2 regions of the Vogesella perlucida genome follow, and region 1 is predicted to be linked to the other one. Evidence: predicted binding sites of a transcription regulator. Region 1 holds the regulator's gene; the other holds the start of a gene.

Evidence for each region. Region 1 encodes FliA, which starts transcription of late flagellar genes. Its sites were predicted from a motif close to GCTAAAGNTNNNNNNNNNNCNGCCGATAAT; they were not measured.
Region 2: a site for FliA is predicted at 1,492-1,521, ahead of ACZ9XP_RS02905 (LPP20 family lipoprotein). Genes of this name have one in related genera too.

What each region holds. Positions count from the first base shown of each region.
Region 1 covers NZ_CEETRO010000001.1:500,663-504,884, forward strand. Annotated here, with positions in the region: gene flhF (flagellar biosynthesis protein FlhF) at 1-1,059, shown strand, start outside; gene ACZ9XP_RS02400 (P-loop NTPase family protein) at 1,062-1,922, shown strand; gene ACZ9XP_RS02405 (RNA polymerase sigma factor FliA) at 1,924-2,667, shown strand; gene ACZ9XP_RS02410 (flagellar motor protein) at 2,687-3,436, shown strand; gene ACZ9XP_RS02415 (exonuclease domain-containing protein) at 3,504-4,222, opposite strand, start outside.
Region 2 covers NZ_CEETRO010000002.1:64,225-68,446, reverse strand. Annotated here, with positions in the region: gene ACZ9XP_RS02910 (flagella assembly protein FlgT middle domain-containing protein) at 1-708, opposite strand, end outside; gene ACZ9XP_RS02905 (LPP20 family lipoprotein) at 712-1,446, opposite strand; gene ACZ9XP_RS02900 (peptidylprolyl isomerase) at 1,630-2,193, shown strand; gene ACZ9XP_RS02895 (peptidylprolyl isomerase) at 2,211-2,708, shown strand; gene ACZ9XP_RS02890 (UDP-2,3-diacylglucosamine diphosphatase) at 2,756-3,481, shown strand; gene ACZ9XP_RS02885 (L-lactate permease) at 3,766-4,222, shown strand, end outside.

The sequences.
Region 1 (4,222 bases):
CAAGCCAGCTCGCGCCGCACCACACCGCCGCCGCAAAGCGCTGCACAGCCCGCCGCTGCGGCCAACCCGCGCCGCACCGCGCCCGCGCAAGACGAGCCGGACCGCGAGCAAATGGCACAAGAGCTCAAGCAGATCAGCGACGAGATCAAGCAGCTGCGCAGCCTGCTGCAAAGCCAGCTAGCCGGTTTTGCCTGGTCCGACATGGAGCAGCGCACACCCAACCGCACCGAGCTGTTCCGCCACCTGCTCACCGCTGGCTTCAGCTCGGCGCTGATCCGCCAGCTCACGCAAAAGCTGCCGCCGCAGTACGACGGCGACGTGGCGCAAAAGTGGGCGCGTTCGGCGCTGATCCACAACCTCAAGTGCATGGACCCGCTGCACGACCCCATCGAGGCAGGCGGCATCTATGCCCTGGTGGGCCCCACCGGCGTGGGGAAAACCACCACGGTAGCCAAGTTGGCCGCACGCGCCACCATGCGCTACGGTGCGCAAAGCGTGGCGCTGATTACCACCGACACCTACCGTATCGGCGCACAAGACCAGCTGCGCATCTACGGCAAGATTCTGGGCGTGCCGGTGTTTTCGGTGCAGAACGAAGGCGACCTGCAGCTCACCCTGGCCGACCTCACCCCGCGCAAAGTGGTACTGATCGACACCGTGGGCATGGGCCAGCGCGACGCAAGGGTACAAACCCAGCTGGACATGTTCAACCAGGCCGGCCGCCCTGTGCAGCGCCTGCTGTTGCTGGCAGCCAATGCCGACGGCCACACGCTGGAAGACGTGGTGCGCCACTACAAAGGCGATGGCCTGACCGGTGCCATTGTGTCCAAGATTGACGAAGCACTCACCCTGGGCCCCAGCCTGGATGTGGTCATCCGCAACCGCCTGCGCCTGTTTTACGTGACCAACGGCCAACGTGTGCCGGAAGACATCCACGCGGCCCACGCCGAGCTACTGATAGACCGCGCGCTGCGTGCCGCACAGAACAACTCGCCCTTCAACCCCGCCGGGGATGAAATGGCCATCATGAACGCCGCACAATCCGGCTGGCTGGGGTAAGCATGAGCGATCAAGCCTCCAGCCTGCGTCTGCAGCGTGCCCAAGCCGATTACCCGCCCAGCTTTGCCTTTATCGGCGGCGAAGGCAGCGGCGTCAGTACCCTGGTGGGCGAGCTGGCCGCCAGCCTGGCCCTGCGCGGTGGCCGCCCGCTGCTGATAGAACACCAGCCGGGCCACCAGCAGGCACGCCGCCTGGGCCTGCCCGCCACCGGCACTTTTGCCAGCCTGGCCATTAGCCTGGGCGGCATCAACGAACTGATGGTGGCAAACCGCTACGGGCTGAACCTGATCAACCTGGCCGCCAGTAGCGAAGAGCGCACGCGCCTGTCGCCACGGCTGTGGCGGCGGCTGGCACACGAGTTTGCCTCGGTAGAAGCTGACAGCAGCGTGCTGCTGATCGACTGCCCCAATATCAGCGACGACCCGGCCCCCGCCTGTATTGCCGATAATCTGGTGCTGGTCCTGAGCCCCGATGCCGACAGCCTGACCCAGGGCTACGCCAGCCTGAAAAGGTTGGCCGCAGACTATGCCCGGCGCCGGTTCAATGTGCTGGTCAACCATGCACAAGACTTTGAAGAAGCCCAGGCTGTGTTCAACCGCCTCAACAGCGTGGCCGGTGACTACTTGTCGGTTGCACTACGCTGGGTAGGTTTTGTCCCCGCCGACAGTACGGTGCGCAAAAGCCAGACCCTGCGCCGCCCCACCGTAGAAGCTTTTGCCGAATGCGAGGCCGCGCTGGCCTATAACCAGCTGGCCGACATGCTGCCGCGCTGGCACGCGCCCGACCAGAGCGCGCCACGCAGTAGCTATCTGGAGCACCTACTCATGACAACCAAATCGCTTGCAGACTTGACAGGGTCCTGACATGGCAGCTCATCACAAAATGCGGGCCTACGCCCAAGTGGCGGATACCCGCCCGGCCATACAGATCGAACAATACACGCCGCTGGTCAAAAAGCTGGCCAGCATGCTGGTAGCGCGCCTGCCCGCCAGCGTGGATATCAATGACCTGATCCAGGTAGGCGTGATCGGCCTGATGGAGGCGGCCAAGCAGTTTGACCCGGCTCAGGGCGTGCAGTTTGAAACCTTCGCCAGCCAGCGCATCCGTGGCGCCATGCTGGACGAGCTACGCCGCGAAGACTGGATGCCGCGCCAGACCCGCCGCAACAGCCGCCAGATCGAAGACGCCATCCACAAGCTGGAACAGCAGCTGGGCCGGGCGCCCATCGAAAGCGAAATCGCCGAGCACATGCAGCTGCCGCTGGACGAATACCAAGCCATGCTGGGGGAATGTCGCGGTATTGGCGTGGTGCACTTTGAAGACTTCCAGGACGACGAAGGCAACGCCACGCACAGCATCGACAATATTGCCGATGAAAATGGCATCGAGCCCTCGGCTGTCCTCAGCGACGATGCCTTTCGCAACGCGCTGGTAGACGCCATCAAGCTACTGCCAGAACGCGACCAGCTGGTGATGAGCCTGTACTACGAACAAGAGCTGAACCTGAAAGAAATCGGCGCCGTGCTGGGCGTTTCCGAATCGCGCGTGTGCCAGCTGCACAGCCAGGCCATTACCCGCCTGCGCAGCCGCCTGCGCGAGTGGACCTGAACCTTAACGAAAGCCAAACTTGGACAAGATCAGTATTGTTGCCGTGCTGGGCGGGCTCACCGCCATCCTGGCGGGCCAGGCGCTGGAAGGCGGCCACCTGGGCTCACTGCTGCAGCTCACGGCATTTCTTATCGTGATTGGCGGCACCGCCAGTGCGGTCATGCTGCAAAGCACGCCCAAGCAGTTTGTCACCGGCCTGCGCATGGTGCGCTGGGTGTTCAGCCCGCCGCCGTTCGAATACGACAAGCAAATCCGCGAAATCGTGAACTGGAGCCAGACCAGCCGCCGTGGTGGCCTGCTGGCGCTGGAAAGCTTCGTTAACAGCCAGAAAGACCCGTTCAACAAGAAAGCCCTGCAGATGCTGGTGGATGGCGGCGAACCGCAAAGCATCCGCGAGGTACTGGAAACGGAAATCGACAGCCACGAGCACGGCCGCAAGCAGGCTGCCAAGATCTGGGAATCGGCTGGTGGCTATTCGCCCACCATGGGTATCCTGGGCGCGGTGCTGGGCCTGATTCACGTGATGGAAAACCTGTCCGACCCGTCCAAGCTGGGCGGTGGCATTGCGGTGGCCTTTGTGGCGACCGTGTACGGTGTGGGTGCGGCCAACCTGCTGTTCTTGCCGATGGCCACCAAGCTCAAGCACCTGATCCGCCTGGAAAGCACCGGCAAAGAGCTGGTGATGGAAGGGGTCGTGGCCATTGCCAACGGCGAAAACCCGCGCCTGATCGAAGCCAGGCTGCGCAGCCTGGCCAGCATCAACGACTAAACGCTGCGCCCAAGCCATGCAAAACGCCACCTTGACGGTGGCGTTTGTCTTGGTACTGCCCGCCAGCTCAAGCCAGCTCACGCAGCGCGGTGTTTTCCATCGGCTTTTTGATGAAGGCAGCCAGCAGCTTGTAGGTGTCCACATCAAAACGCGGCGTACCCTGCGGGGCGGCCTGCTCGCTACGGCGGCTCCCCAGATAACACCAGCGTTCGAACAGGTGCTCTTCCCACTCGCCGCTCACCGGGTCGGTTTCGCGCACCGCAATCATGCCCGCGTAGGGCCAGCTTTTGAGCTTGACCTTCGCCAGCGCGTGCAACAGACGGATATTGTGGTTGGCCGCATCCTCGCGCCCGATACACGCCCCCTTGCAGCGGCCGATCTGGTAGGCAAAGCAGGCGCCCTTGCGCGCGCCGCGTTTTTCCAGATGCAGGCAGGTCTGGCACAGGCCATTAGCCTCGCACAGCTCGCCTAGCGCCTTCTTGGCCTCTTTCTGCGTGCGGAACAAACCATAGATGGTATCCAGGCGGGCAAAGTCCACGTCACGCGCGTACACGATGCGCGGCAGCAGAAAGCCATCCGCGCCCTCGGCCAGCTGCAAGGTACACAGTTCTTGCTCCAGCCGGCCGCGCTGGTTGTGTAGCGGCTTTTTCTGTTTGATCAGCTGCAGCTCCAGCAACAGCGCGCCAAACTCGCCGATGGTTTCCACCCACTCCACATGGCGGATTTCCTGGCTGATGCGCATTTCCTTGTGCTGGCGGTGGTCGCCGCTAAAGTGCGACAGCACGC
Region 2 (4,222 bases), on a different contig from region 1:
TGTGCCACTGCCGAATACATCGACACGGGGTTCGCGGCGGGTCACAGCGGTATCGACAATGCGCCCGGCCAACACAAATTGCGCGCCCTCACGCCGGCCTATCTCGCGCACGGTGTCGGCGGCGGCGCTCGCTTCCAGCATGCGCCCGCCAGGAAAAACCGACATGGTGCCCGCGTACAGCGCCTGGGTTTCGCGACGCAGGTTGAATAACCGTACCAACTCCCCCGGAAACCAGTTGGCAATGCTGCCCAGGTCGCTGGCGTCTGTCGGCCGCTCCAGCTGGAAATAGCTGGTAACGATACGGCGGGCCAGAAAGCGCCCGGGCGGCATGGCCGCGCGCTGGCAGGTATCGGCCTTTTGCTCACCGTCGGCCGCATCGGTATCGTGCTCCACTCGCACCAGCAGCAGGCCATCGCGCAGGGTTTCAGACAGCACGCGTGTTTTGCCCGGCAAGCTCAATGGCCCCAGCATCATGCTTTCCGCCGTTTGCAGCCCATCCACCACCTGGCTGGACGCCAGCATGCCGCCACGGTGGGTAATGGCAATCTGGCGCAAAGCGTCGCCAATGGCCGCTTCGCGCGCAGCCACACGGCCGGCTTCCAGCGAAGCCACACCCTCGGCCTGATACACCTCGGCCCGCGCGCCGGGCAGCGCGAAAACAAACGCCGCCCAGCAGGCGGCGCGTAACAGTATGGATAGTCGCATCATGTCCTAGTGCGAAACGTAGAAGTCCCCGCCGTATACACAACCACTGTCAGTGCAACCCAGTTTGCTGCCATCCGCCGCAGGCAGTACCCGCGCCGCGGCGGCAACATTCCCCGCGCTGACCAAGGCTGTACGATACGCTTTGAAGAAGCCTTCATCCAGTACCACTTCGGCAATGGTTTCGCTGCTGCCGTCGGCCTTGAACTCGGTAGACAGCAGACGTACGCCGCGCAGATAGGCATCCACATACACGCGGAAGGTATCGTTGACCGTTACCAGGTTACCCACCGAGCTGCTACCGGACAGCTTGAAGCCCTGCACCTGCTCGGCCACCGCACGGTAAGCATCCAGCTGCGAAGCGCGCATGGCCAGCAGGCGGCGCTGCACCGGCGACAGCTCTTTGCTGCTTGGCGGCGCGCCATAGCCCACCACACGAATACGCAGTGCATTGAACGACTCTTGCTTGTGCTCGGCTGGCGGGTCGGCCAGCGGGCCGACATAGGCGCCACCCATCATCACGCCACCAGGCGACATCACCGGCTGGCGCGAAATACCGGGCTGCTCGTGGCTACCCCCCACGGCAGGGGCCTGCGCCACCGCGCCGTGCGTATCGGCAGCTGCCGGGGCCACGGCTACCACAGACCAGCCTTCACCCGCAGTGTTGGCCGCAGGCGTGGAGGCGCAAGCCGACAGCACGGTCATGGCCAGCAAGCCGGGAATCATTCGGGTGATATTCTTCATTATTTCGCTCCGCCGAGTATGCATATCATTTTATAGCCACATCGGCTTATCGGACATCAAATAAAAATCTTGAGCCAGCTTACACTTTTAATTTAGAAAGCTGCCCTGACCTTGCGCAATCTACCGCATGGTGGCCGGCGTGATAAACTGCCAACCGCCCGCATTTTAGGACTTTAGTTCACCATGAAAAAACTGCTGTGCTCCCTGCTGATGCTGCTGCCACTGTCGGCACTGGCTGCCCCTACCGTGGAACTGGCTACCAACAAAGGCCTGATCACCATCGAGCTGGACGCCGCGCGCGCGCCCAAGTCGGTAGACAACTTTGTTGCCTACGTGAAAGCCGGCCACTACAACGGTACCTTGTTCCATCGCGTGATCGACGGCTTCATGATCCAGGGTGGCGGCTTTGCCATCAAGGACGGCGAACTGGCCCAGAAGCCCACGCGCAGCCCTATCGCCAACGAGGCTGACAACGGCCTGAAGAACGTGATCGGCAGCATTGCCATGGCACGCACCAATGACCCGAACTCTGCCACTTCGCAGTTTTTCATCAACCTGGTGAACAACGATTTTCTGGATTACCGCAGCAAAACCCCGCAAGGCTGGGGTTATGCCGTATTTGGCAAGGTAACGGCCGGCATGGATGTGGTAAACCGCATTTCCAAAGCCCGCACCGCGATGATAGGCGGCATGCAGGATGTGCCTATCGAGCCGGTCGTTATCACCAAAGCCACCTATAAACCCTGATAGCAAGGATAGACAACATGATCAAGCTGACCACCAACCACGGTGACATCGTACTGGAACTGTTTGCCGACAAAGCCCCGAAAACGGCGGCCAACTTCGAGCAATACGTGATCGACGGCCACTACGACGGCACCATTTTTCACCGTGTGATCAATGGTTTCATGATCCAGGGCGGTGGTTTTACTGCCGACATGCAGCAAAAAGACACCCGCGACACCATCGAAAACGAAGCCAATAACGGCCTGTCCAACAAGACCTACACCATTGCCATGGCCCGCACGCCGGACCCGCACTCGGCCAGCGCCCAGTTCTTCATCAACGTATCCGATAACGACTTCCTGGATTTCCGCAGCGAAACCATGCAAGGCTGGGGTTACTGCGTATTTGGCCAGGTCGTACAAGGACAGGACGTGGTAGACCGCATCAAGACCGTGGCCACCGGCCGCAAAGGTGGCCACCAGGACGTACCGGTAGACGCCGTCATCATCGAAAAAGCCGAAATCATCCAGGGCTAAGCCGCCCTGCACAGGCCGCCTCGTGCGGCCTTTTTCATTCTTGACACATGGCCATACACTTCATATCCGACCTGCACCTGCACCCGGGCGAGCCCTGGCTGGGGCAGCTGTTTACCCGCACGCTGGCAAGCTGGCGCGGGCAGATCGACGCCCTGTATATCCTGGGCGACCTGTTCGAGTACTGGGTAGGCGACGACGACACCGACCCTTTTGTACACGACATGCTGGCCGCCATGCGGGCATTCAGCGCCAGCACGCCGCTGTACGTGATGCGCGGCAACCGCGATTTCCTGCTCGGCCCCGGCTTTGCCGCTGCCAGTGGTGCCACCCTGCTGGACGAACCCTACCTGCTGCAGGCCTGCGGCCAACCTTATGTACTGGTACACGGCGACGGCCAATGCACGGACGACGCAGCCTACCAGCAGTTTCGTGCCATGGTGCGCCAGCCAGCCTGGCAGGCCGCCTTCCTGCACAAACCGCTGGCCGAACGCCACGCCATCGCCCAGCAGATACGCGGCATGAGCCAGGCCAAGAAGCAGGACGAAGGCCTGAACGAGATGGGCGATGTCACCCCGGCCGCCATTGATGCGCTGCTGGCGGCCCACCCCGGCGCCACGCTGATCCACGGCCATACCCACCGCCCGGCCTGCCATACACAGCAGCTAAACGGCGAAACCCGCCAGCGCTGGGTGATTGCCGACTGGTACGCCGGCCGTGGCGGCTATCTGCGCCTGGACGAACACGGCCTGAGCGCCCACCCACTCGCCCTGTAAGCCATGGTTGGCCGCACGCTGCGGCCAACCCATCCCTCTTGTTTGAGCACGCCCCCTACCCCTTGCCCGCGCTTTGCCCAAGCTGCCAGCCAGCCGTACATACCGGCCCAATATGCAGGAAAAACAGCGATAAGGGTTACCCCGCAAGGGTTTTCCCGCAAGGGGCAGCCCCAACTGACACAAGATTTGCCTGCCGCTACAGTGCGCGCCAGAAGCGGTAAAACCGGACAAGCCCCAGGGTTTATTGCCGGTGGCCGCGGCCCGACACAACAAGGAGAGCAATCATGTGGTCACACGTTTATGACCCGCTAGGCAACCCGTGGCTGTCCACGCTGGCCGCCAGCATCCCGGTAATCGTCCTCTTGGGCGCACTGGGCATTTTCCATATCAAAGCGCACATTGCCGCCCTGCTGGGCCTGGCGACCTCGCTGCTAGTCGCCGTGGCCGTATTCGGCATGCCGGGCGATATGGCGATGAGCGCCACCCTGCTGGGTGCGGCCAACGGCCTGATGCCGATTGGCTGGATCATCCTGAACGTGATCTTCTTGTATCAGCTTACCGAGCGCAAAGGCCAGTTTGCCGTACTGCGCGAGTCCATTTCCGGCATTACCACCGACCGCCGCCTGCAGCTGTTGCTGATTGCATTCTGCTTTGGCGCGTTCTTTGAAGGTGCTGGCGGCTTTGGTACCCCGGTAGCGGTGACCGGCGCCATGCTGATCGGCCTGGGCTTCTCGCCGCTGG